Regions from separate parts of the Paucibacter sp. KCTC 42545 genome, predicted to be linked through region 3. Evidence: predicted binding sites of a transcription regulator. Region 3 holds the regulator's gene; each other region holds the start of a gene.

What was found. Region 3 encodes FNR, which switches genes on or off when oxygen is low (the NO sensors DNR and NnrR bind a similar motif). Its sites were predicted from a motif close to TTGATNNNNATCAA; they were not measured.
Region 1: adhP (alcohol dehydrogenase AdhP) is a predicted target of FNR. The motif match lies at 6,070-6,083, and genes of this name have one in related genera.
Region 2: AT984_RS06495 (DUF2189 domain-containing protein) is a predicted target of FNR. The motif match lies at 2,024-2,037, and genes of this name have one in related genera.

The regions. Positions count from the first base shown of each region.
Region 1 covers NZ_CP013692.1:548,862-556,228, reverse strand. Annotated here, with positions in the region: gene AT984_RS02500 (PEP-CTERM sorting domain-containing protein) at 1-93, opposite strand, end outside; gene epsA (XrtB/PEP-CTERM-associated transcriptional regulator EpsA) at 469-1,416, opposite strand; gene AT984_RS02490 (S8 family peptidase) at 1,724-3,313, shown strand; gene AT984_RS02485 (TonB-dependent receptor plug domain-containing protein) at 3,601-6,015, shown strand; gene adhP (alcohol dehydrogenase AdhP) at 6,157-7,179, shown strand; gene AT984_RS02475 (hypothetical protein) at 7,227-7,367, opposite strand, start outside.
Region 2 covers NZ_CP013692.1:1,459,103-1,466,469, reverse strand. Annotated here, with positions in the region: gene AT984_RS06505 ([protein-PII] uridylyltransferase) at 1-851, shown strand, start outside; gene mnmH (tRNA 2-selenouridine(34) synthase MnmH) at 873-1,934, shown strand; gene AT984_RS06495 (DUF2189 domain-containing protein) at 2,081-2,872, shown strand; gene AT984_RS06490 (DUF2788 domain-containing protein) at 2,878-3,087, shown strand; gene AT984_RS06485 (YitT family protein) at 3,095-3,724, shown strand; gene AT984_RS06480 (alpha/beta hydrolase) at 3,759-4,628, opposite strand; tRNA gene AT984_RS06475 (tRNA-Val) at 4,843-4,917, opposite strand; tRNA gene AT984_RS06470 (tRNA-Val) at 4,988-5,062, opposite strand; gene dnaQ (DNA polymerase III subunit epsilon) at 5,158-5,880, opposite strand; gene lgt (prolipoprotein diacylglyceryl transferase) at 5,908-6,738, opposite strand; gene AT984_RS06455 (tetratricopeptide repeat protein) at 6,839-7,367, opposite strand, start outside.
Region 3 covers NZ_CP013692.1:2,614,713-2,622,079, forward strand. Annotated here, with positions in the region: gene AT984_RS11345 (urease accessory protein UreH domain-containing protein) at 1-287, opposite strand, end outside; gene hemN (oxygen-independent coproporphyrinogen III oxidase) at 287-1,720, opposite strand; gene fnr (fumarate/nitrate reduction transcriptional regulator Fnr) at 1,944-2,678, shown strand; gene AT984_RS11360 (hypothetical protein) at 2,810-3,157, opposite strand; gene AT984_RS11365 (hypothetical protein) at 3,159-3,422, opposite strand; gene ccoG (cytochrome c oxidase accessory protein CcoG) at 3,474-4,946, opposite strand; gene ccoP (cytochrome-c oxidase, cbb3-type subunit III) at 4,973-5,887, opposite strand; gene AT984_RS11380 (cbb3-type cytochrome oxidase subunit 3) at 5,884-6,039, opposite strand; gene ccoO (cytochrome-c oxidase, cbb3-type subunit II) at 6,057-6,680, opposite strand; gene ccoN (cytochrome-c oxidase, cbb3-type subunit I) at 6,701-7,367, opposite strand, start outside.

The DNA of each region.
Region 1 (7,367 bases), 2.1 Mb from region 3:
CAAGTGCTGCGCGTTCAAGCCTTGGATAGCAGCGAAAGCCGGGGCTGCTGCCAACAGAGCTGCCGCGGCAGCAATTTTCTTGATCATCAACATGATGTTTAACTCCGAATGGTTGCTTGAGAAAATACTCAAAAGGACAGGTGCCGACCAAGGCGCTTGAGAGCCTTTGGCTGATCGGCGCCGCCTAAGGAGCAACCACTGGCGAAGCGCTCAATGTCTGGAACTCGTCTTGAGTTCCACAAGGGGAGCGTTGCGGCGGCTACTTTCGGGCGGGGCAGGCGAAAGACTCGCCTGCACAGGGAAAAGAGCTGGAGACCGAATGCGTTGTGCATCGACTCCGGAATATTGTCAGAACTGCGTGAAGAAATTCACCTTTCACACCGCGCCAGATAGTCCGATTGACCCATGCCGGCCGGCAAATTTCAGTGACATTGCGGGCAAACCCTAGGGCCGGCGCAGCAATTAGTTTCAAGCTCCGTCACGCCCGCCGTCCGTGCTGGAGCGGCCAAGCAGATTCATCGACATGGCCCGGGCCACCGCCTGCGCGCGGTTGGCGGCACCGAGCTTGCGCAGAATTTTCTGCACATGGTTTTTCACCGTCAGGGCACTGATGCTGAGCTGCTCGCCGATCTGCTGATTGCTCATGCCCTCGCGCAGCCAAGACAAGATCTCGCGCTCACGCTCGGTGATGGCATTGCCCTGGGCCTGGCGCACGCCCACCGTGCGCGGGGCTTCGCTGATGTCGCGCTCCACCGTTTGCACGCGCAGCCAGGTGCCGTGCAGATAAGGCATTAACAACTCCATCATCAGGCGCTGCTGCGGGCCACTGATGCGCGCTTGGCTGGAGAACACAAAAAAGCTCTCGATCTCGGTCGGGCGCTGCGGCCGCGCCACCCCGTGCACCAGCAACTCCACAAAGCCTGCTTCCAGCAAGGCCTGCCGCATCGGGGCCAGGGCTTGCCCTTCCAAGCTTTGCACCGCCACGGCCAGTGGCTTGCCACGCTGGTCGATCCAGCGCCCCTGCAACTGCTGCATCAAGGCGCTGCGGCCATCGGCCAAACAGTCCAGCAATTCAGCGTTGACGGCAACACTATTGAAAGCCTCAAACACCACCTCACGGCGCTGGCGCACATAGGCGCCACACACTGCCAGCTGATGCGGCAATAAGGCTTGCAGATGGCTTTGGCTCCAGACAAAAAACTGGTAACGCCGGCGCACGTCCAGCGCGGCCTCAACGGCGCGCACCATCGCCTCAACCTGGTCCGCATTGACGGGTTCGACGATGCCGCGAGGCAAGGCCTGACCCCCATGACTCAAGGCCTCCTTGATCATCTCGCCCAAGGGCCGCGTCAGTTCCACCTGAGTTGCGGCGCCCAGCAAGCCACCAGGCTCTCCCGGTTCGGGCAAAGCATGCATAGAGCTTGTACCTTTTTGTTTTGTGTGCCGCTCGTGGCGGATTGCGCTGTCCCCTAAGCCTCAGGCCGGGCCGGGGCAACAGCATTCGAATCATTGAACGATTGGCCTTGCTCCCTCAAGCCGTCTGGAATGAGGCCCAAGCAAGTTCAAAGCCCAGCCGCAGGATATGTGCGACATGTGACCAGTGTTTGAAGATGTGCAAAGACCGTAAGCCGTTCGGACTACACCACCACAAGCTACCGTAGTCGCAACGCCCTAGCCCGCCTTTGTCACGCCAGTTTCACTCGCCGCCACTAGCCTGCGCCGCATGTCTACGCTCAACACACCACGCCGGCGCGCTATTGCTCTCGCCGTGCTCGCCCTGCTCGCCACCGATGTGCTGCGCGCCGCCACACCCAACGACAGCCTGTACACCAACAAGCAGTGGTGGTTGGGCAGCCGCGACAGCAGCGCCAATGCCGGCCTGGCCAACTTCCCCAAGGCCTGGGATCTGAACCAGGGCAGCCCCGTGTCGGGTGCCGCACCCGTCATCGCCGTGCTGGACACCGGTGTACGCGACCACCCCGATCTGCGCGCCAATCTGATCCTGCCGGGCTATAACTTCATCAGCAAGGCCGAGTACGCCAACAACGGCGGCGTCGGCCGCAACAACGATCCCACCGACACCGGCGACGCGCTGACGCAGGCCGAGAAGGATGCGAATCTGGCGCTGTGGGATGGCTGCCCCGTGCAGAGCAGCCCCAGCTGGCACGGCACGCTGGTGGCGGGCCAGCTCGGCGCCGTCACCAACAATGGCAAGGGCGTGGCGGGCATCAACTGGAATGCGCAAATCCTGCCGGTGCGGGTGTCGGGCAAATGCGGCGCTGCCGTGCAAGACATGGTGGACGGCATGCGTTGGGCAGCCGGCCTGCCCGTCAGCGGCGTGCCGCTCAATACCCATCCGGCCAAGATTCTGGTGATCGGCTTTGCCGGTGTGGCCAGTTGCGACACAGCGGATGCCAACCCCGAGGTGGCGCGCGCGGCCAAGCTTTATCAAGACGCGATTGCCGAGCTGCGCGCCAGGAATGTGCTGATCGTGGCAGCCGCCGGCAATACCCGCGGGGCCGTGGGCCGCCCGGCCAACTGCGCCGGTGTATTGGGTGTGACTGCCGTCAACCGCCAAGGCTTCAAAGCCACCTACGCCAATATGGGCCCGCAGCTGGCCTTGGCGGCCACCGGCGGCGATGCCAACTACAAGCGCACTTGCGATGACCTCGCCGGCATCCCCGATGAGGGCATCTTCTCCACCAGCGGCCCCGCCGCCACGCCCTCACCAACGGGCGAAGACTACGCCGCCGGCACCGGCACCAGCTTCGCCGCGCCACAAGTGGCCGGGGTGGCCTCACTGATGTGGGCCGCCAATCCGGCGCTGACCCTGGCCCAGGTGGAAGCCGGCCTGAAGATCAGCGCCCGCCCCCATGTGGCCGCCGCCGCTTTGGGCGAGTGCAGCAGCGCCAGCAACGCCCAGCGCTGCAGTTGCACCACCAGCACCTGCGGCAGTGGCCTGCTGGACGCCGAAGAGGCGCTGCGCTTTGCCGCTGCGCCCAGCACTTATGCGCCACCTAGCCGCAGCCCAGTCAGCCTGAGCAGCGCGGCCTTGGATCAGTGCGGCATCAAACAAGGCACGGCACCGGTGGATCCAACACCGGCTCCCACACCTACGCCCAATCCGACACCGACTCCGACACCGGCCCCTACGCCAGCGCCAACTCCCACCCCTGCTCCAGAGCCCGCCCCCAGTGGCGGCGGCGGTGGCGCGGCAGCGCCCTTCTGGGTCTTGGGTGTTGCGGCCGCCGCAGCGCTCTTGCGCCGCCGTGAAGAGGAAGGCCAGGACGAGAATTTGACGCAACGCAAATAGGCGAACGATTCACCTTCTTTCGTCACGCCAGCTTCATAAATCCTAGGCATACTGCAAAGCATTCGAGGCGACAAACCGGCTGCAGATTGGGCAGATCACTGGAACCCGTCACCAGCGCCAAGAATCCGTCTCCTGCATAGGTGTCCGGATGTCAAAAGGGCTACGACCATTGGGTTGTGGCCTTTTTGCTTTGTGGGTCCGCTCGCAACATTGAACAATGCTGGCAGGTAAAGAAAGTTGAAACTGCGGCCCCGCAGGGCTTGCGGCGCCAAGCTGAACTCGCAAGCATGCGATGCTTCGCAGCCTCCACCAACAGCAAGCAATTCGCCAGCTTTTCTTCGCTGCCCTGCCCGCCCATGTTCCGCACGCCAAAACTCGTCCGCGCCAATGACCCGCGCTACCCACTCACCCTGAGCTTGGCCCTGAGCTGCCTGGCCAGCTTTCCCAGCCAAGCCCAGGAAGCGCCGGCCGCGCCCAGCACAGCCGCCAGCGGGCCACAGCAGCAGCCGCCTACCAAGAAGGCAGCACCTAAGGCCGATGTCAACAAAACCCAGGCGCCGGCCCAACTCGACCGGGTCGAGGTCAGCGGCCGCGCCTCCGACGAAGCACAGCGGCGCAGCGCCACTGCGGCCAAGATCGTTATTGGCCGCGAAGAAATCGAGCGCTTTGGCGACAACTCGCTGGGCGAGGTGCTCAAGCGCCTGCCCGGCGTCAGCACCGGCGGGCGGCCCGGGCGCGGCGGCGAGATCCGCATGCGCGGCATGGGCGGCGGCTACACGCAGATCCTGGTCAATGGCGAGCGCATGGCGCCGGGCTTTTCACTGGACCAATTGCCGCCCGATCAGGTCGAACGCATCGAGATCCTGCGCGCCCCCTCGGCCGAGTACGGTGCCCGCGCCGTCGCCGGCACCATCAATGTGGTCTTGCGTGAAGCCTTGCAAAAACGCCTGAACGACTGGCGCGTGGGCATGAGCGAAGAGAACGGCTTGTGGACACCCAGCCTGGGCTGGACCCGCAATGACAAGCTGGACGAGAACGGCGGCGCCTACAACCTGAGCCTCAACACCCAGCAAGTCAAGCGCAGCGACGCGCTGGACAGCCGCGCGCTAACCCACAACTTGGACGGCAGTGGCGACAGCCTGCTGAGCAGCCACAGCCAGACAGAGGACGAGCGCCGCAGCCTGAACCTGAGCCTGCGCCTGCAGTGGAAGCTGGCCGAGGGCGATTCGCTGAGCGTTCAGCCTTTTGTGGTGGCCTCGCGCAGCAATAACAGCAGCCTGATCACGCAGACCCACAGCAGCCCCACGCCCGGCGACTTTGATCAGGCCCTGAGCACCGGCGACAGCAAATTCAATATGCTGCGCGTCAACTCGCAGTGGCAGCACCGCATCGATGCCGACACCCGCTTGGAGCTGCGCGGCGGCATCGGCCTGGCCCGCAATGACAGCCATACGCTGAGGCAGGAATACCGCCAGTCCGCCTTGAGCCGCAGTCAGGACGACACCGTCAGCAGCGAAGACAAATCCTGGAGCCTGAACGGCAAGTACTCGCACACGCTGGAAAACGAACACAGCTTGGTGGGTGGCCTGGAAGGCGAAGGCACCCAGCGCCAGCAAAACCGCGTCTGCCTGCAAAACGGTCAGTCCTGCCGCAATCTGCTGGACTTCGGCGACGACCTTGACGCCGCCACCCAGCGCATTGCGCTCTACGCCCAAGACGAATGGAGCGTGGGCAAGCAATGGGCCTTCTACGCCGGCCTGCGCGGCGAAACCATCGCCACCCGCAGCACCGCTGCCAACTACGCGGTGAACAACCGCGCCACCGTCTGGACCCCGCTCTTGCATGGCGTTTGGAAAATGCTCGACCAAGACGGCAAACCCAGCCGCGATCAGATCCGCGCCAGCCTGACCCGCAGCTACCGCAGCCCCAATCTGCAAGACCTGATCGCCCAGCCGACCATCAACTCCCAATACCCCTGCCCCGACGCTCAGCCCTGCGGCCCCAACGCCGCCAACTACCCCGACCGCAGCGGCAACCCCAATCTCAAGCCCGAGCTGGCCACCGGCATTGACATCGCCTTTGAGAGCTATTTGAGTAAGGGCGGCGTGCTCAGCGCCAATCTGTTCTACCGCCGCATCAGCGATCTGATGCGCACCGTCACCAGCCTGGAAACCGTCAGCTGGGCCAGCGTGCCGCGCTGGGTAGCGCGGCCACAGAACATCGGCAATGCCAGCACCATGGGCCTGGAGCTGGAAGCCAAGTTCCGCCTGGACGAATTCCTGCCCGAGGCCTGGCCGGTGTCGGTGCGCAGCAATCTGAGCTTGTTCCGCTCCTCGGTGGACGGGATTCCCGGTCCCAACAATCGCCTGGACCAACAACCCAAGGCCACCGCCAATCTGGGCGCCGACTACAAGCTGCGCAGCTTGCCGCTCTCGCTTGGCGCAGGGCTGAACTGGACGCCTTCGGTCACGGTGCAGCAAAGCTTGCTGACCGAGGTGCACAACTCCCGCAAGGTGGTGCTGGATGCGTTCGCGCTGTGGTCCGTCAATCTGAACACCCAGCTGCGTTTGTCGGCCAGCAATCTGAATCCCTTGAGCTATAGCAACGGCAGCGTCATCAGCACCACCGATCAAATCATCACCACCGACACCGGCGGGCGCAGCTTCACCCAATGGCAATTGCGCCTGGAGATGAAGGTCTGAGCCACAAGAAGGTGACAGCCGGGCGCCGCTATGCGGACAAGCCGCATGGCTGGCTTGATCTAGCTCATTGACCCGTCGCCGTGAATCGACATACTTCTGACTCCGGGCCCCACTCGGCCCGCCAACCAGGAGAGGAGTGTCATGGCTCAAAAGATGAAGGCCGCGGTCGTCCACGAATTTGGCGCGCCGCTACAAATTGAAGAAGTGGACGTGCCCGAAGTGGCGGACGGCCAAGTCTTGGTCAAGGTGGTGGCCTCAGGCGTGTGCCACACCGACCTGCATGCGGCCAATGGCGACTGGCCTGTCAAGCCCAGCCTGCCCTTCATCCCCGGCCACGAGGGCGTGGGCTTTGTGGCCGCGCTGGGCCGCGGCGTCAAGCATGTGAAGGAAGGTGACCGGGTCGGCGTGCCTTGGTTGCACACCGCCTGCGGCCACTGCGAGCACTGCATCACCGGCTGGGAAACCTTGTGCGGCGAACAGCAAATGACCGGCTACACCGTCAACGGTGGCTATGCCGAGTATGTATTGGCCGACCCCAGCTATGTGGGCCGCCTGCCTGACAAGCTGGACTTCGACCCCGCTGCGCCCCTGCTCTGCGCCGGCGTCACCGTCTACAAGGGGCTCAAGGTGCTGGACTGCAAGCCCGGCGACTGGGTGGCCATCTCCGGCATCGGAGGTCTGGGCCATATGGCGGTGCAGTACGCGCAGGCCATGGGTTATCACGTCATCGCGGTGGACATTGCCGAGGACAAGCTGGCGCTGGCTCGCGAGCTGGGCGCCGAAGTCTGCATCAATGCGTTGACGCAAGACCCGGTGGCTGAAGTGCAAAAGCATGTGCGCGGCGCCCATGGCGTGCTGGTCACTGCCGTGTCCAACAGCGCTTTCAAGCAAGGCGTGGGCATGCTGCACAAGCGCGGCACCATGTCACTGGTGGGCCTGCCGCCGGGCGACTTTGCCTTGCCGATCTTTGATGTGGTGCTCAACGCCAAGACCATTCGCGGCTCCATCGTCGGCACCCGCAAGGACCTGGAAGAAGCCCTGGCCTTTGCCGCTGATGGCAAGATCCAAACCCACTACAGCAGCGACAAGCTGGAATCCATCAACAACATCTTCGACCAGATGAAGCAAGGCCATATCGATGGCCGGGTGGTGATGAAAATCTAAGCGCAGGCCGCGAAGCCAGCCCACTCAATCGGGCTGGCTTCTCGCCATCAAGCGTCCTTATGCCCCAGCAGTCGCGCAGGCAGAAATAGCACGGCGCGCAGCAAGGCAAACACCGCCTCCACGCTGATGCCAATCAGGCGAAATGGCAAAGACAAGAGCCAAACCACCGGCCACAGCAGCAGCGCCAG
Region 2 (7,367 bases), 1.2 Mb from region 3:
CCAAGGTCTGGAATGCCTGGAAGGGCAAGCTGCTGGAAGACCTCTACCGCGTCACCCTGCGCGCCCTGGGCGGCGCCCGGCCGAATGCCGATGCCGAAATCGAGGCCCGCAAACATGAGGCCCGCAATGCCCTGGCCCTGCACAGCATGTTGCCCGGCACCGAGGCCCCGCTGTGGGAGACGCTGGAGCTGAGCTACTTTGCCCGCCACGAAGCCAGCGAACTGGCCTGGCATGCGCGCTCGCTCTGGCGCCATGTGGGCGCGGGCCAGGCCATCGTCAGCGCCCGACCCTCACCGGTGGGCGAAGGCTTGCAGGTGTTGGTCTACTCGCCCGACCGGCCCGATCTGTTCGCCCGGCTATGTGGTTACTTCGACGGCGCCGGCTTCAATATCCTCGACGCCAAGGTGCACACCACGCGCAATGGCTATGCGCTGGACACTTTCCAGGTCGCCAGCCCGGACCTTGACCTGCATCACCGCGATCTGGTCTCGCTGGTGGAAACCAAGCTGAGCCAGACCCTCAATGCGGCCGGGCCTTTGCCGGAGCCGCGTCGGGGCCGCCTGTCGCGCCGGGTCAAGAGCTTCCCCTACACGCCGCGCATTGCGCTGCGGCCGGATGAGCGCGGGCAGCGCTGGTTGCTGTCCATCAGCACCACCGATCGCGCCGGCTTGCTCTATGCCATTGCCCGCGTGCTGGCGCGCCATGGCATCAATTTGCAGCTGGCCAAGATTTCCACGCTGGGCGAACGGGTCGAAGACACGTTCCTGGTCGACGGTCCCTCCCTGCAACTCAACCGCGCGCAGTTGCAGATCGAGAGCGAATTGCTCGACGCCATCGCCTTGCCCAAGTAAGCCAAAGACCAAATTGAAATCATGAGCCCACGCCCACAAGTCATCGACGCGGCGCAGGCCCTGGCCGCCCCACAGGCATTCGACGCCGTCATCGACGTGCGCAGCCCTTCCGAGTTTGCCGAGGATCACTGGCCCGGCGCCCTCAACTGGCCGGTGCTGGGTGATGAGGAGCGCCGCATCGTCGGCACGCTCTACAAGGCCTCGCCTTTCGAAGCGCGCAAGCTCGGCGCCGCCTTGGTGGCACGCAATATCGCCAAGCATCTGGACACCCACGGCGCGGACTTGCAACGCAATTGGCGCCCGCTGGTCTACTGCTGGCGCGGCGGCCAGCGCTCCGGCGCCATGCATTGGTTCTTGGGCCAGATCGGCTTCAAGTCCCTGCAATTGGTGGGCGGCTACAAGGCCTACCGTGCGGAAGTGCGATCCGGCCTGGAAACCATGCCGCTGGGCCTGCAGCTGCGCGTTTTGTGCGGCCGAACCGGCACGGGCAAAACCCGTTTGCTGCAGGCGCTGCGCGCCCAGGGCGGCCAGGTGTTGGACCTGGAAGGCCTGGCCCTGCACCGTGGCTCGGTGCTGGGCGCGCTGCCGGGCCAGCCCCAGCCCAGCCAGAAGCGCTTTGACTCCCTGTTGTGGCAAGCCCTTAAGTCCATGGACCTGAGCCGGCCCATCTTCGTGGAAAGCGAAAGCCGCAAGATCGGACAGCTGCGCCTGCCCGAACCCCTGCACGCTGCCATGCGTGCCAGCGCCACGATTTTCTGGGTCGACATGCCCGACGAGGCCAGAGTGCAGTTGCTGCTGCAGGACTATGCCCATTTCATCCAGCAGCCCGAGGCCTTCTGTGCACTGATGGACTGCCTAGTGACCCTGCGCGGCCGCCAGAAAGTGGAGCGCTGGCAAGCCCTGGCTCGCGACGGCGACTTCGCCAGCGTCTTCGCCGAGCTGATGCGCGAGCATTACGACCCCGGCTACGAACGCTCACTCAGCGGCCACTATCCCCAGCTGGCGCAAGCCCAACGCTTGCATCTGGCCGATGGCGAGAGCGCCAGCCTGAACGCAGCGGCCGCGCAATTGCTGCAAGGTTGAGGCGCGCAGCATCCCGCCAAAACCCCAAGGGCGCCGAGGCGAGCAGCGGTCAATAATGCAGCGAAGAGTTTTTCCGATCCGGACCTGACTTGATGTTGCTCAAGCCGCTTTGGCGCGCTGCGCGGCATCATCCACGCTGACACATCATGCCCATGCTCGAAACCGAAAAAGCCCTGCAGCAATCACGCCAGTTTGGCGTCAAGCCCATTCCCCTGTTGCGGCCGCTGGGCTGGCTGGCGCGGGGCTGGCAAGATCTGCTGCGCTGCCCGGGCGCCTCGCTCCTGCACGGCCTGGCGATGGCCCTGGTGGGCGGTCTGATTCTGTGGCTGGCCCGCGATCGTTTCTGGTTGCTGGCCGGCGCCTTCAGCGGCTTTTTGCTGGTGGCACCCATTCTGGCTACCGGCCTGTATGTGATCAGTCGTGATCTTGAGATGGGCCGCGAGCCCAGCCTGGCCCATGTCATCGAAGCCTGGCGCCCGCGCGATGGCCGCTTGGTTGTCTTCGGCGTGCTGCTGGCGTTTGCCGGCATTGGCTGGGTCACCACTTCGGCCGCCCTGATCACCGGTTTTGCCGAAGCCCCGATCAACACACCCGATCAATTTTTGCGCCATGTGGTGCTGAATGAAGACTCGCATCTGTTTGAGGCCTGGCTGGGCCTGGGTGCCTTGCTCGCCGCGCCCATGTTTGCCTCCACCATGATCGCGGTGCCGCTGATGCTGGACAGCAAGGTCGGTGAAGTCAGCATCCTGGGCGCGGTGTTCACCAGCTGGCGGGTGGTGATGGAATATCCGGCCCCCGTGGCCTTGTGGGCCGCCCTGATCATGCTGCTGACCCTGTTGGGCATGGCTTCGGCCATGCTGGGTTTGATCGTGGTCCTACCCTGGTTGGGCCATGCCAGCTGGCATGCCTACCGCGACCTGGTGAAGAAAGCGCAGTAGTCGCCATGTTTGGATACACCGAGCAACAAATCGCCCAGTTCGGGCTGACCTGGGGCGTCACCGCCTTCATGGTCTATATGATTTTCATCATCCTGCAGCTGGCTCGCGAGTCCAAGGCCGGGCGCTTCGGCACCTTTGTGCTCTTGCTGGCCCTGGGCTTCGGCATGATCGGCTTCATTGCCAAAGGCATCATCAAATGGTGGATGAACGGATGAACAAGGCATGAAGCCCATCGACAAACTGCGCGCGGCCAGCCGCAGTTTCAAGCACAGCAATTTCGAGGACGTGCAGGCCCTGATCACCGGCACCTTGTTCGTCGCCCTGGGCGTAGCCTTGTTCAAGCAAGTCGGCATGTTGACCGGCGGCACGGTGGGCATCGCCTTTCTGATTCACTACGCCTCGGGTCTGCCTTTTGGCGCCCTCTTCTTCACCATCAATCTGCCCTTCTACTGGCTGGCCTATCACCGCATGGGCCCGGCCTTCACCGTCAAAACGGTGCTGGCCGTGGGGCTGATGTCGGTGCTGAGTGAGATCTTGCCGCGCTGGCTGCAGTTCAGCCTCCTCAATCCCATCTTCGCCGCCATCGCCGGGGGCTTGCTGATTGGCGCGGGCATGCTGATTCTGTTTCGCCACCGCGCTTCGCTGGGCGGGCTCAATGTGTTGGTGCTCTATCTGCAAGAGAAAAAGGGCTGGCCAGCCGGCTATGTGCAGGCCGCGCTGGACGGGCTGATCTTGCTCAGTTCACTGGCCTTTGTGTCGCCCAGCCGTGTGGCCCTGTCCTTGCTGGGCATGGCCGCCATCAACGCCGCCTTGGTCGTGAACCACCGGCCGGGCCGCTACACCGCCGTCTGAAGCTAAGGCTGAGACTCTCGCGGCCGCCTGCCGCTCAGAGCAAAGGGCTGTACCAACGCAGATCCAAGAGGCGCCGGGCCAGCAAATGGCTTCGGCCGGCCGGGTCCGCCAAGTCATGCAGGATGTCGAAGTGGTTGCAGCCTGCAATCTCCTCGCACACCGGCACCGCGCGCGCACCCCAGGCCTGGCGGATCAAGCGATTCTGGCGCTTGAATTCAGCACTTTCATCGGCACCCACCACGGCGTAGAACGGCGCCTCGGGCGCCGGGAAATGCACCGGGCTCAAGCGCCGCACGGCCGCGGCGTCGAGGCGCAAATCGGCCTGCAGAAACGGCGTCTTGCGAATCGGCTCAAGATCATGCACGCCCGATACCGACATCGCTCCCTTGATCAAATGCCGCGGCAGATCACAGGCCACCGCCTTCCAGTCGCAACAACTGAGCATGGCCGCCAAATGCCCTCCGGCCGAATGGCCGATCAGCACGATGCGATTGGGGTCGCCGCCATAGTCCGCCGCATGGCGCCAGACCCAGGCCAGGGCCTGAGTCAGCTGCAAGGGGATGCGGTCCATGCTGACCTCAGGGCATAGCGCGTAGTTGGGGATGACCACCATCGCACCTTCCTCGGTGAAGGCGCTGGCCAGAAACGACATATCCGACTTGTCCAAAGCGCGCCACCAGCCGCCATGCAAGATCACCAGCACCGGGGCTTGCGAGACATCGCTCGGAAACACATCCAGGCGCTCGCTGGGCGCCGCCCCGTAGGCTAGATCAAGGCTGCAAGCCATCTGCTCGCGCACAAAGCGCGAAGTGCTAGCCCAGCGCTCCAGCAGCACGGCGCTATCGCTCACGCGTGCCCGGTTGTTGTACTGGGCATCCAACCAGGCGGGCGAGCGGGACGACATGGGCAAAGGCCTTTCTAGCGCATCAAACGACGATGCTTCAGTGTCGCCAATCATGGGCCTTGCGGCCTCAACAAATGCCCTAAGTTTTGCGCAGCCGCTACAAGCGAACTGCATCCCCGAGTGAACGCCAATTGAGCGCCAACCGAGCGCCAAATTGATTTGCAGGGCACAAAGAAAAAACCCCGCCAAGCCATACGACTTGACGGGGTGATTCTGGTGGGCGGTGCAGGGTTCGAACCTGCGACCCCTGCCGTGTGAAGGCAGTGCTCTACCGCTGAGCTAACCGCCCGGTATTTGGGCCTGCGACAAAAACTTTTAGAACAGTGAAGTCGATACGGTTGTCGACCAATCATCAATTCTGGTGGGCGGTGCAGGGTTCGAACCTGCGACCCCTGCCGTGTGAAGGCAGTGCTCTACCACTGAGCTAACCGCCCGGTATTTGCGTCGCTGCAGCAAATTTCTCGTTTGAGTTATTTGCTAACCGGGAAGCCCACGATTATGCCATGCTTTTTTGAGCCTGGCGAGAATTTCATGCAGAAATTACGTCTGCACTCTTCCAGACCCGTTTTCCGCCGCTGGCTTTGTCCAGCTCCAGCAGCACTTTCTCGTGCGCTTGCAACTCCTCATCGCTGGCCGACAACACCGGCAAAGAGAAGCTGCTGAGGTCCACGGCAGCCACACGGTATTCGCCGTCTTCGCCACTGCCCTCGCCCGCATCGTCCATCACCAGCGAGTCTTGCCCGCGGGTCAGGCGGATGTAGACCTCGGCCAGCAATTCCGCGTCCAGCAAAGCGCCGTGCAGCTTGCGGTTGGAGTTGTCCACTTCCAGGCGGCGGCACAGGGCGTCCAGCGAATTGGCCTTGCCGGGGAACATCTCGCGCGCCATCAGCAAGGTGTCGCGCACGCTGCCCACCACATCGGTGATGGGGCCCAGCTTGAGACGCTTCAACTCCGCATTGATAAAGCCAATGTCGAAGGGCGCGTTGTGAATCACCAGTTCCGCGTCGGCCAAGAACGTCAGCAGTTCGGGTGCGATCTGCGCGAACAGTGGCTTGTCGGACAAAAACGCCTCGGTCAGGCCGTGAACACGCAAGGCGTCCTCATGGCTGGCGCGTTGCGGGTTGATGTAGATGTGCAGGTTGTTACCGGTCAGCTGACGGTTGATCATCTCAACGCAGCCGATTTCAATGACGCGGTCACCGCCCTCGGCCAGCAGGCCGGTGGTTTCGGTGTCGAAGAAGATTTGACGCATAGTTTTTGAAAGTAACTGGGCGGAGGGTCAGGTCTTGCTAGCCACCGCTTGCTGCGAATGCGGCTGGCGCTGCTTGCTGGCCCACAGCCAGATCAGCAGGCCCACCACAATCATGGGCAAAGACAGCCATTGACCCTGGCTCAGATTGAGGGCCCGCAGGCCCAGGAAGTCGTCTGGCTGGCGGAAGTATTCGGTGACGAAGCGCTGCACGCCATAGCCCATCAGGAACACGCCGGAGACTTGGCCCGTCAGCCGCGGCTTCTTGGCGTAGAACCACACGAGCAGGAAGAGCAACACGCCTTCGCCAATGAATTGATAAAGCGGCGACGGGTGCAAAGGCAGGGGCGAACCCGATTGCGGATAGACCATGGCCCAAGGCAGGTTCGGGTCGGCCGGCCTGCCCCACAACTCACCGTTGATGAAGTTACCGATGCGTCCCGCTCCCAGCCCGGTAGGCACGCAAGGCGCAATCAGGTCGGTGACCTGGAAGAAGCTGCGGCCGCGCAGCTTGGCAAACAGCGCCATTGCCGCGATCACGCCCAGCAAACCGCCGTGGAAGGCCATACCGCCCTTCCACACCGCGAACACCTCGCCAAGGTTGTGGATGTAGTAGTCAGGCTTGTAGAACAGGACATAACCCAGGCGCCCACCCAGCACCACGCCCAGCACGCCGAAGAAGAGCAAATCGTCCACGTCCTGGCGGGTCCAGCCTTGCGAGGCCCATTCCGGCTGCGACACGCGCTTGCTGGCCAGCCAGATGAACATGCCAAAGGCGGCCAGATACGTCAGCCCATACCAATGAATGGCGAGTGGGCCGAGCTTGAGAGCGATGGGGTCGAATTGGGGGTGAACCCACATGGGAAATCCTTCTGAAATCAGCCGCGCATCATAGTGTGGCGGCTTCTTGGCCCAGCGCTGAGGCGGGAAGCTCAAACATGTTCAGGCCAGTGAAATAGCCTTAGCCCAGGGCGCCCAAACTCTTGCGGGCGTCCTTCAAATGGCCGGGCTCGGCGCGTTTGCTGGCCAGATAGCGGCGGTAAGCCTGCTTGGCCGGCTCAATCTGCCCCACCGCGACCAAGGCGTCGGCCAGACGGTGGTCGATGGGCAAGCCTTCCGCGCCAGCCAAGCCGCTGGCTTGCTCAAAGAGCGGAATGGCCTCGGCGGGCTGCTCCAGCTCCTGGGCCAAGCGGGCCAGATAGTAGTAAGCGGCGGCCTGCTTGGGCTGGTCTTTTTGCAGCTGGCCATACATGCGCTTGACGCGATCAAACTGCTTGTCCTTGATCCAATGCCGACCCAGCTCGCCGTAGGCATTGCGCACATCTTCGGCCAAGGCCGCATCGTTGCCGACGCGCACGGCCATCAACTCGCGTTCCGCCTCGTCCCATTTGTCTTGGCGCGCTTGGATGAGCGAGCGCAACAGCCGCGCCTGCTCCGGCTGTTTGCTGCGGATAGCGGTTTCCAGCTCACGCGCCTTGGCCACGCTGCCC
Region 3 (7,367 bases):
GGCTGACCGCGCCAGAGCAAGGCCAAGCCCAGCATCAAGGCCGCCACATGCAGCATCACCCACAGCGGGCGCAGCAGCGCCGAAGCCTGGCCCATCTGGGCCAGCAATTGCACGCTGGCCGCCGCCACCGCTCCCGCGGCCGCGTACCCCACCAAGCGCCCGAGCTGAAAGCTCACGGGTGCACGCCCCCCGGCCGCAGCGCAGGTCGCGCCACACATGGCCAGACAATGGGGAACGCCGGCCAAGCCCATCAACAGGGCCGAGCCGGCAAGGGCGACATCAAGCATCAGATGATTTTAGAGAACTTCGCGCGGCTGCGATCGGCTTGCAGGTAACGATCAAACACCATGGCCACAGCGCGCACAAAGAACCAACCCAGCGGCGTCACTTGAATGGCGTCGGCGTCCACCGTCACCAAGCCCTGCTCCGCCAGCTCACGCATGCGCTCCAGCTCGGGCTTGAAATACTCGGCCACATCCACGAGGTGCGCCAAGGCGATGGACTCAAACTCCAGCCGCCCCTGGCACATCAAAGCCATGATGACGGCGCGGCGAACGATGTCGTCGCGGGTCAGGGCCAAGCCACGCTCGATGGGCAGCTGGCCTTGACGCAAGGTGTCGTAATAGGCCTCCAGCGTCTTGACGTTCTGGCTGTAGTTGGCGCCAACGCGGCCGATCGCCGACACACCCAAAGCAATCAGGTCACAGTCCGGCTGGGTGCTGTAGCCCTGGAAATTGCGATGCAGGCGGCCCTGGCGCTTGGCTACGGCCAAGGAGTCATTGGCCAAGGCGAAATGGTCCATGCCGATATAGCTATAGCCATGCGTCATGAAGCCTTCAATCGCGCCGTGCAACATCGCCACCTTGGCGGCACCCGGCGGCAGTTGGGCTTCGTCGATACGGCGTTGCGGTTTGAAGCGCTGCGGCAAATGAGCGTAGCCGTAAAGCGCGATGCGATCCGGCTTCAAGGCACCCACTTGCTCGATGGTGCGAGCAAAGGACTCGGGGGTTTGCAGCGGCAGACCGTAGATCAGATCCACATTGGTGGACTCAAAACCCAGCTCGCGCGCCGCCGTCATCAAGGCCTCGACGCTAGCAAAGCTCTGCTGGCGATGCACCGCCTTTTGAACATGCGGATCAAAATCCTGCACGCCGAAACTCAGGCGGTTGAAGCCCAGGCTGCGCAGATGCTTGAGGCGGTCCACATTGACCGTGCGCGGATCCACCTCGATGGCCATCTCGGCTCCGGCAACGATGCGGAAGCGCTCACGCAAGGCCTGCACCAAGCCCGTCAACTCTTCATCGCTGAAGAAGGTCGGCGAACCGCCACCCAGATGCAGCTGAGACACCCCGGCGCCGCGACCCAGATGGACCAGCGTCAAGTCCATCTCGGTGATCAAAGCTTGCAAGTACTCCGCGGCTTTGTCGTGATGCTTGGTAATGACCTTGTTGCAGGCGCAGTAGTAGCACACCGATTCACAGAAGGGGATGTGCACATAGATCGACAAGGGCGCAGCGCCGCCAATCTGCGAGCCGGTGGCCCTTTGCACCAAAGCCTGCGCGTAGTTCTCGGCGGTGAAGGCCTCAACAAAGCGATCCGCGGTCGGGTACGAGGTGTAGCGTGGCCCGGACACATCGAAACGACGCAACAGGTCTTCGTTGATGATGCTCACGGCGGAGTCTTTGCCTGACAGGGCTTGGGGCTGGGTGATAGAAACCATGGCTCGCATATTGCCAAGCCCGCCACACAAGCGATTGACCGAGATCAAGTTTGGCCTCATTCTTTGCCCTAACAATCGCATGTATTGCGCATTGGGCTTGAGCTAAATCATGTTTGGCGAAGCCGATAAGCGGCGATCAGACGTTCGAATCGCCGCCTTGCCCCGAACAGATGCCGACAACGGCGCCTGCCCACTGCGATATGCGTCATCCATAATGCACTCTATGAACGTCACCGTACCTATCAAGATTGAACCGCTCAAGGTCGCCTGCTCCAGCTGCAATTTGCGCGAGCTTTGCCTACCCGTGGGCTTGTCGTCGGGTGACCTCGAGCAGCTGGACGAGCTGGTTGCCACCCGCCGCCAAGTGTCGCGCGGCGACACCTTGTTCCGTAGCGGCGATCCGTTCCAGTCGCTTTACGCGGTGCGCACCGGCTTTTTCAAAACCTGTGTCTCGTCGGAAGATGGCCGCGACCAAGTCACTGGCTTTCAAATGGCGGGCGAATTGCTGGGCCTGGACGGCATCAGCACCGACCGCCACAGCTGCGACGCCGTGGCGCTCGAAGATTCCCAGGTCTGCGTAATTCCCTTTGAGCAACTGGAAGAGCTGTCGCGCGAGTTCACCGATTTGCAGCGCCAGTTCCACAAGATCATGAGCCGGGAAATCGTGCGCGACCACGGCGTGATGCTCTTGCTGGGCAGCATGCGGGCGGAGGAACGCCTGGCAGCCTTCTTGCTAAACCTGACCCAGCGCCTGCAGGCGCGCGGCTTCTCCGCCGCTGCCTTGGTGCTGCGCATGACGCGCGAAGAAATCGGCAGCTATTTGGGCCTGAAGTTGGAGACGGTCAGCCGCACCTTCTCAAAATTCCAGGAAGAGGGCCTGCTGGAAGTGAAGCAACGCCACTTGCGCATCCTTGACCAAGCGGGCCTGCAAAAGCTGGTGAACAACGGCGCCTGCTAAGCCCTAGGCTTAGCGGCTGCTGAGCCGCGCCAGCGGCACAATAAAAGAAGGGCTGAGTGGTACTCAGCCCTTCTTTCTTTCATTCAGGCATTCAGCATTGAGCGCCGCCCGAGCGAGCGGCCTACTTCGACCTACTGCGGCCATCGCCGCGGGTGAATGGCTTGAGGTGCATCAGGCGTCTCCGGCAAGGTGGCCAGCATCAGGCTGATGCTGGATGCCAAGCTGATGACGCTCCAAAAAATCAGAAAGCTGAGCGTGTAAACGGCCTGGCGGGAGAGTTCCATACGCTCGCCGCCGAACCAGGTCAGATCGCTGGGGTCAACCACCGAAAACACCAAACCCTCGGTCACCCCTGCCATCACAAAGGCCGGCCAGGCAATGGCCATCGCCCAGCGTGCCAACCTGGACGTAGGTGGCGGCAGATCCACCGCAAAGGTGGCGTCATCCGACTCAACACGATTGCGGGGCTCGGTATTCATCTTATTGCGTACCAGTGGCAGCGTGATTGCGGCCCTTCATGGCCGGTGCCAAGGAGGCCGGAGCGGCTTCCTTGGAAGCCTTGCCCACATACGTGGTCTGCACCTTGGACTCGTCCAGCACCGTCTCGGGGAAATGCAGGGCCAGGTACAGGGTCACAAAGCTGGCAAGCACCACCAGACCCGGTCCACCCCACACCAGCCACATGAACTTCTCACGCCACCAGGGGCTAGAAGACTCGGTCTTGCTCTTGTTTTCTTGACTCATTGCGTCAACTCCTGCTTTGCAAGGACTTCTTATTCAAAAATTCGTTCGCGCTTAGCGCGGCACGACAAAGGTCGATTTTTCCTTGATCTCGATCTTGCCGCTGGCCACACCTGCTTTGTCAACCGCCTGTCCCATCAAGGCAAACGAGATGGCATGCGCGCCGACACCGGCCTGCGCCGCCGACTCCGGCGGAATACGCACCGCCACCGACACCCAACGCGCTTCGGCCGGCGCCAAGACCAAGCTCACTGGCTTACCCAAGGCGATGCCTTCCATGCCCTTGACGCTGACGCTGAACTGCTGCGCGCCCTCGGTCGCATTCATGATCTGCAGGCGATAGAGGTTCTCGATATAGCCGTCTTCCACCAGGCGGGACAGCACGCCGCGGTCACGCACCACATCCAGTTTGACGGGGCTGCGCAAGAACAAGAGGCTGGCCAACAAAGCCGTACTCAAGGTCACCAGCACCACGCTGTAAATGATGACGCGAGGGCGGAACATGCGGCGCAGCTTCTGCGCCGGGCTGAGATGCTGGGCCAGGCCGTTCTGGGTGTCGTAACGAACCAGCCCGCGCGGGTAGTTCATCTTGTCCATCACCTGATCGCAGACGTCCACGCAGGCGGCGCAGCCAATGCACTCGTATTGCAGGCCCTTGCGGATATCAATGCCGGTGGGGCAGACCTGTACACACAAGGTGCAGTCGATGCACGAACCCAGGCCGGCGGCCTTGGCATCGACCTTCTTGCCACGCGAACCGCGCGGCTCGCCACGCTCTTGGTCGTAGCTGATGATCAGGGTGTCTTTGTCGAACATGGCGCTTTGAAAGCGCGCATAAGGACACATGTATTTGCAGACCTGCTCGCGCATATAGCCTGCGTTGCCGTAGGTGGCAAAACCGTAAAACAGCACCCAGAACCATTCCCATGGGCCAAAGCCCAAGGTGAAGGCCGAAGCCCACAGTTCTTTGATGGGGGTGAAGTAGCCAACAAAGCTGAAGCCGGTCCACAAGCCGACCACGATCCAGGTCAGTTGCTTGCCACTCTTGCGCCACAGCTTGTTGAAGTTCCAGGGCGAAGCGTCGAGTTTCATGCGCGCTTGGCGATCACCCTCGAACTGCTTCTCGATCCACATGAAGATCTCGGTGTACACCGTTTGCGGGCAGGCATAACCGCACCACAAACGCCCGGCCACCGCAGTGAACAGGAACAGGGCATAGGCCGAGATCAGAAGCAGACCCGTCAGGTAGATAAAGTCCTGCGGGTAAAGCACCAGGCCAAAGATATAGAAACGCCGGCTGGCAAGCTCAAACAGAACCGCCTGCCGGTCATTCCACTGCAGCCAGGGCAGGCCGTAGAAGAGCAACTGGGTGAACCAGACCAAACCCCAGCGCCAACGAGCGAACACGCCCGTCACCGAACGCGGGTAGATCTTCTTTTGTGCTTCGTAGAGGTTGACGATCTCAATGACCGTCTCCTTGCCTGCCGAAGATTTACCCGTGGCCGTCTGGCCCACCTCTGCACTCATCTCAACCTACTTTTTTCAGCCCTACATCACTTGGCCGCAACGGCCGAGCTGTTCGACAGACTCCAGACATAAGCACCCAGCACATTGATCTGCTCGGGGCTCAAGCGGCTGGCTTGTGCCGGCATCAGGTTGTTTTTGCCGTTGTTGATCATGGCGATCACAGCATCTTCACCCCAGCCATGCAGCCAGATCTTGTCGGTCAGGTTGGGCGCGCCCAGAGCCTGGTTACCCTTGCCGTCTGCACCGTGACAGGCCGCGCAGGCACCGAACTTCTCCTTGCCCAGCTGTGCAGCAATGGCATTGTGCGCGCTGCCCGACAGGCTCAGCACATAGTTAGCCACATTGCGCACATCGGCAGCGGAACCCACAGCAGCGGCCATCGGCGGCATGATGCCGTTACGACCGTTGGTGATGGTTTGCACGATGGTGTCGTGGTTACCGCCGTAGAGCCAGTCGTTGTCGGTCAGGTTCGGGAAGCCCTTGCTGCCCTTGCCGTCGGAGCCGTGACAGCCTGCGCAGTTATTGGCAAACAAACGCTCACCGATGGCCATGGCCTCCGGGTTCTGCGCCAATTGATCTGCCGGCTTGCCGTTGAACTTGGCGTAGACGGCACCCATGGCTTCGCGTGCCTCGGCCTGCTCTTTGTCATAGGCACCGGCGCTGCTCCAACCCAGGCTGCCCTTGTGGGTGCCCAGGCCGGGGTACATGGCCAGGTAGATGCCGGCGAAGATCACCGTCAGCACGAACAGAATCGCCCACCAGCGCGGCAGGGGATTGTTCATTTCACGCAGATCTTCGTCCCACACATGACCCGTGCTGTTGTCGTTCGCCATGACTCGGTGACGAGCCGCAACACCCAACAAGACCAGGCAGAAAACCAGACCGGCAATGGTGCCGATGGCAACGAAAAGCGACCAACCATTCGAGAAAAAGTCACTCATTGAGACCTCCCGCTAACTTCATCGTCGAGCGGCAGCTGGGCCAACTCGTCGAAACGATCCTTGTTGCGGCTGGAATAGGCCCAGCCGACGATCAAGAGAAACACAACCATCGAGACCAAGGTCACGATGCTGCGCAAGATATTGATGTCCATGACTTGATGCCCTTCCATCACTTCACCGTGGTGCCCAGCACTTGCAGATAAGCAATCACGGCGTCCAGCTCGCTGGAACCCTTGACAGCTTCCGCTGCGCCAGCGATCTCGGCGTCCTGGTAAGGCACACCGACGACACGCAGGGCGCGCATCTTGGGTGCCAGCTCAGCCGGGTCAAGCATGGCCTTGGCCAACCAGGGGTAGGCGGGCATATTCGACTCGGGCACCAAATCGCGCGGATTGGTCATGTGGATGCGATGCCACTCATCGCTGTACTTGCCGCCAACGCGGTGCAAGTCGGGACCGGTGCGCTTGCTACCCCACTGGAAGGGGTGGTCATAAACGAACTCACCAGCCATCGAGTAGTGGCCGTAACGCAGGGTCTCCGAGCGGAAGGGGCGAACCATCTGCGAGTGGCAGTTGTAGCAACCCTCGCGGATGTAGACATCGCGCCCAGCCAGCTGCAGCGGCGTGTAGGGCTTGAGGCCCGGCGTCGCTTCGGTGGTGGAGCGTTGGAAGAACAGGGGCACGATCTCGATGGCACCGCCAACGATGACGGTTGCCAACACCAGCGCAATCATCAGGAAATTGCTGGTCTCGATCTTCTCGTGGCCACTGACCTTATGTTCTGTGCTTGCCATTTTCTTGTTCTCCTAAACGTTCAAGCGTGTGCCAGCACGGCAGGGATGCGCACCGGCTCAGCACGGCCAACTTGCACCGTCTTCACCACGTTCCAGGCCATGATCAACATGCCGCCCAGATACAACAGGCCACCCAACAGACGCACAACGTAGAAGGGGAAGGTTGCCTTGACGCTTTCCACGAAGGTGTAGACCAGGCTGCCGTCAGGGTTGACCGCGCGCCACATCAGGCCCTGCATCACACCGGCAATCCACATCGCGGCGATGTAGAGCACGATGCCCAGCGTAGCGACCCAGAAGTGCAGCTCAATCGCCTTCTTCGAGTACATCTCGGTGCGACCAAACATGCGCGGGATCAGGTGATAGAGCGAACCCATCGAGATCAGACCCACCCAGCCCAAGGCACCCGAGTGCACGTGGCCAATGGTCCAGTCGGTGTAGTGGCTCAGCGCATTGACGGTCTTGATGGACATCATCGGACCTTCGAAGGTCGACATGCCGTAGAAAGACAGGGACACGATCAGGAACTTCAGGATCGGGTCGTCACGCAGTTTGTGCCATGCACCCGACAGGGTCATGATGCCGTTGATCATGCCGCCCCAGCTCGGTGCCAGCAGCACCAGCGAGAACACCATGCCCACCGATTGCGCCCAGTCAGGCAGCGCGGTGTAGTGCAGATGGTGTGGG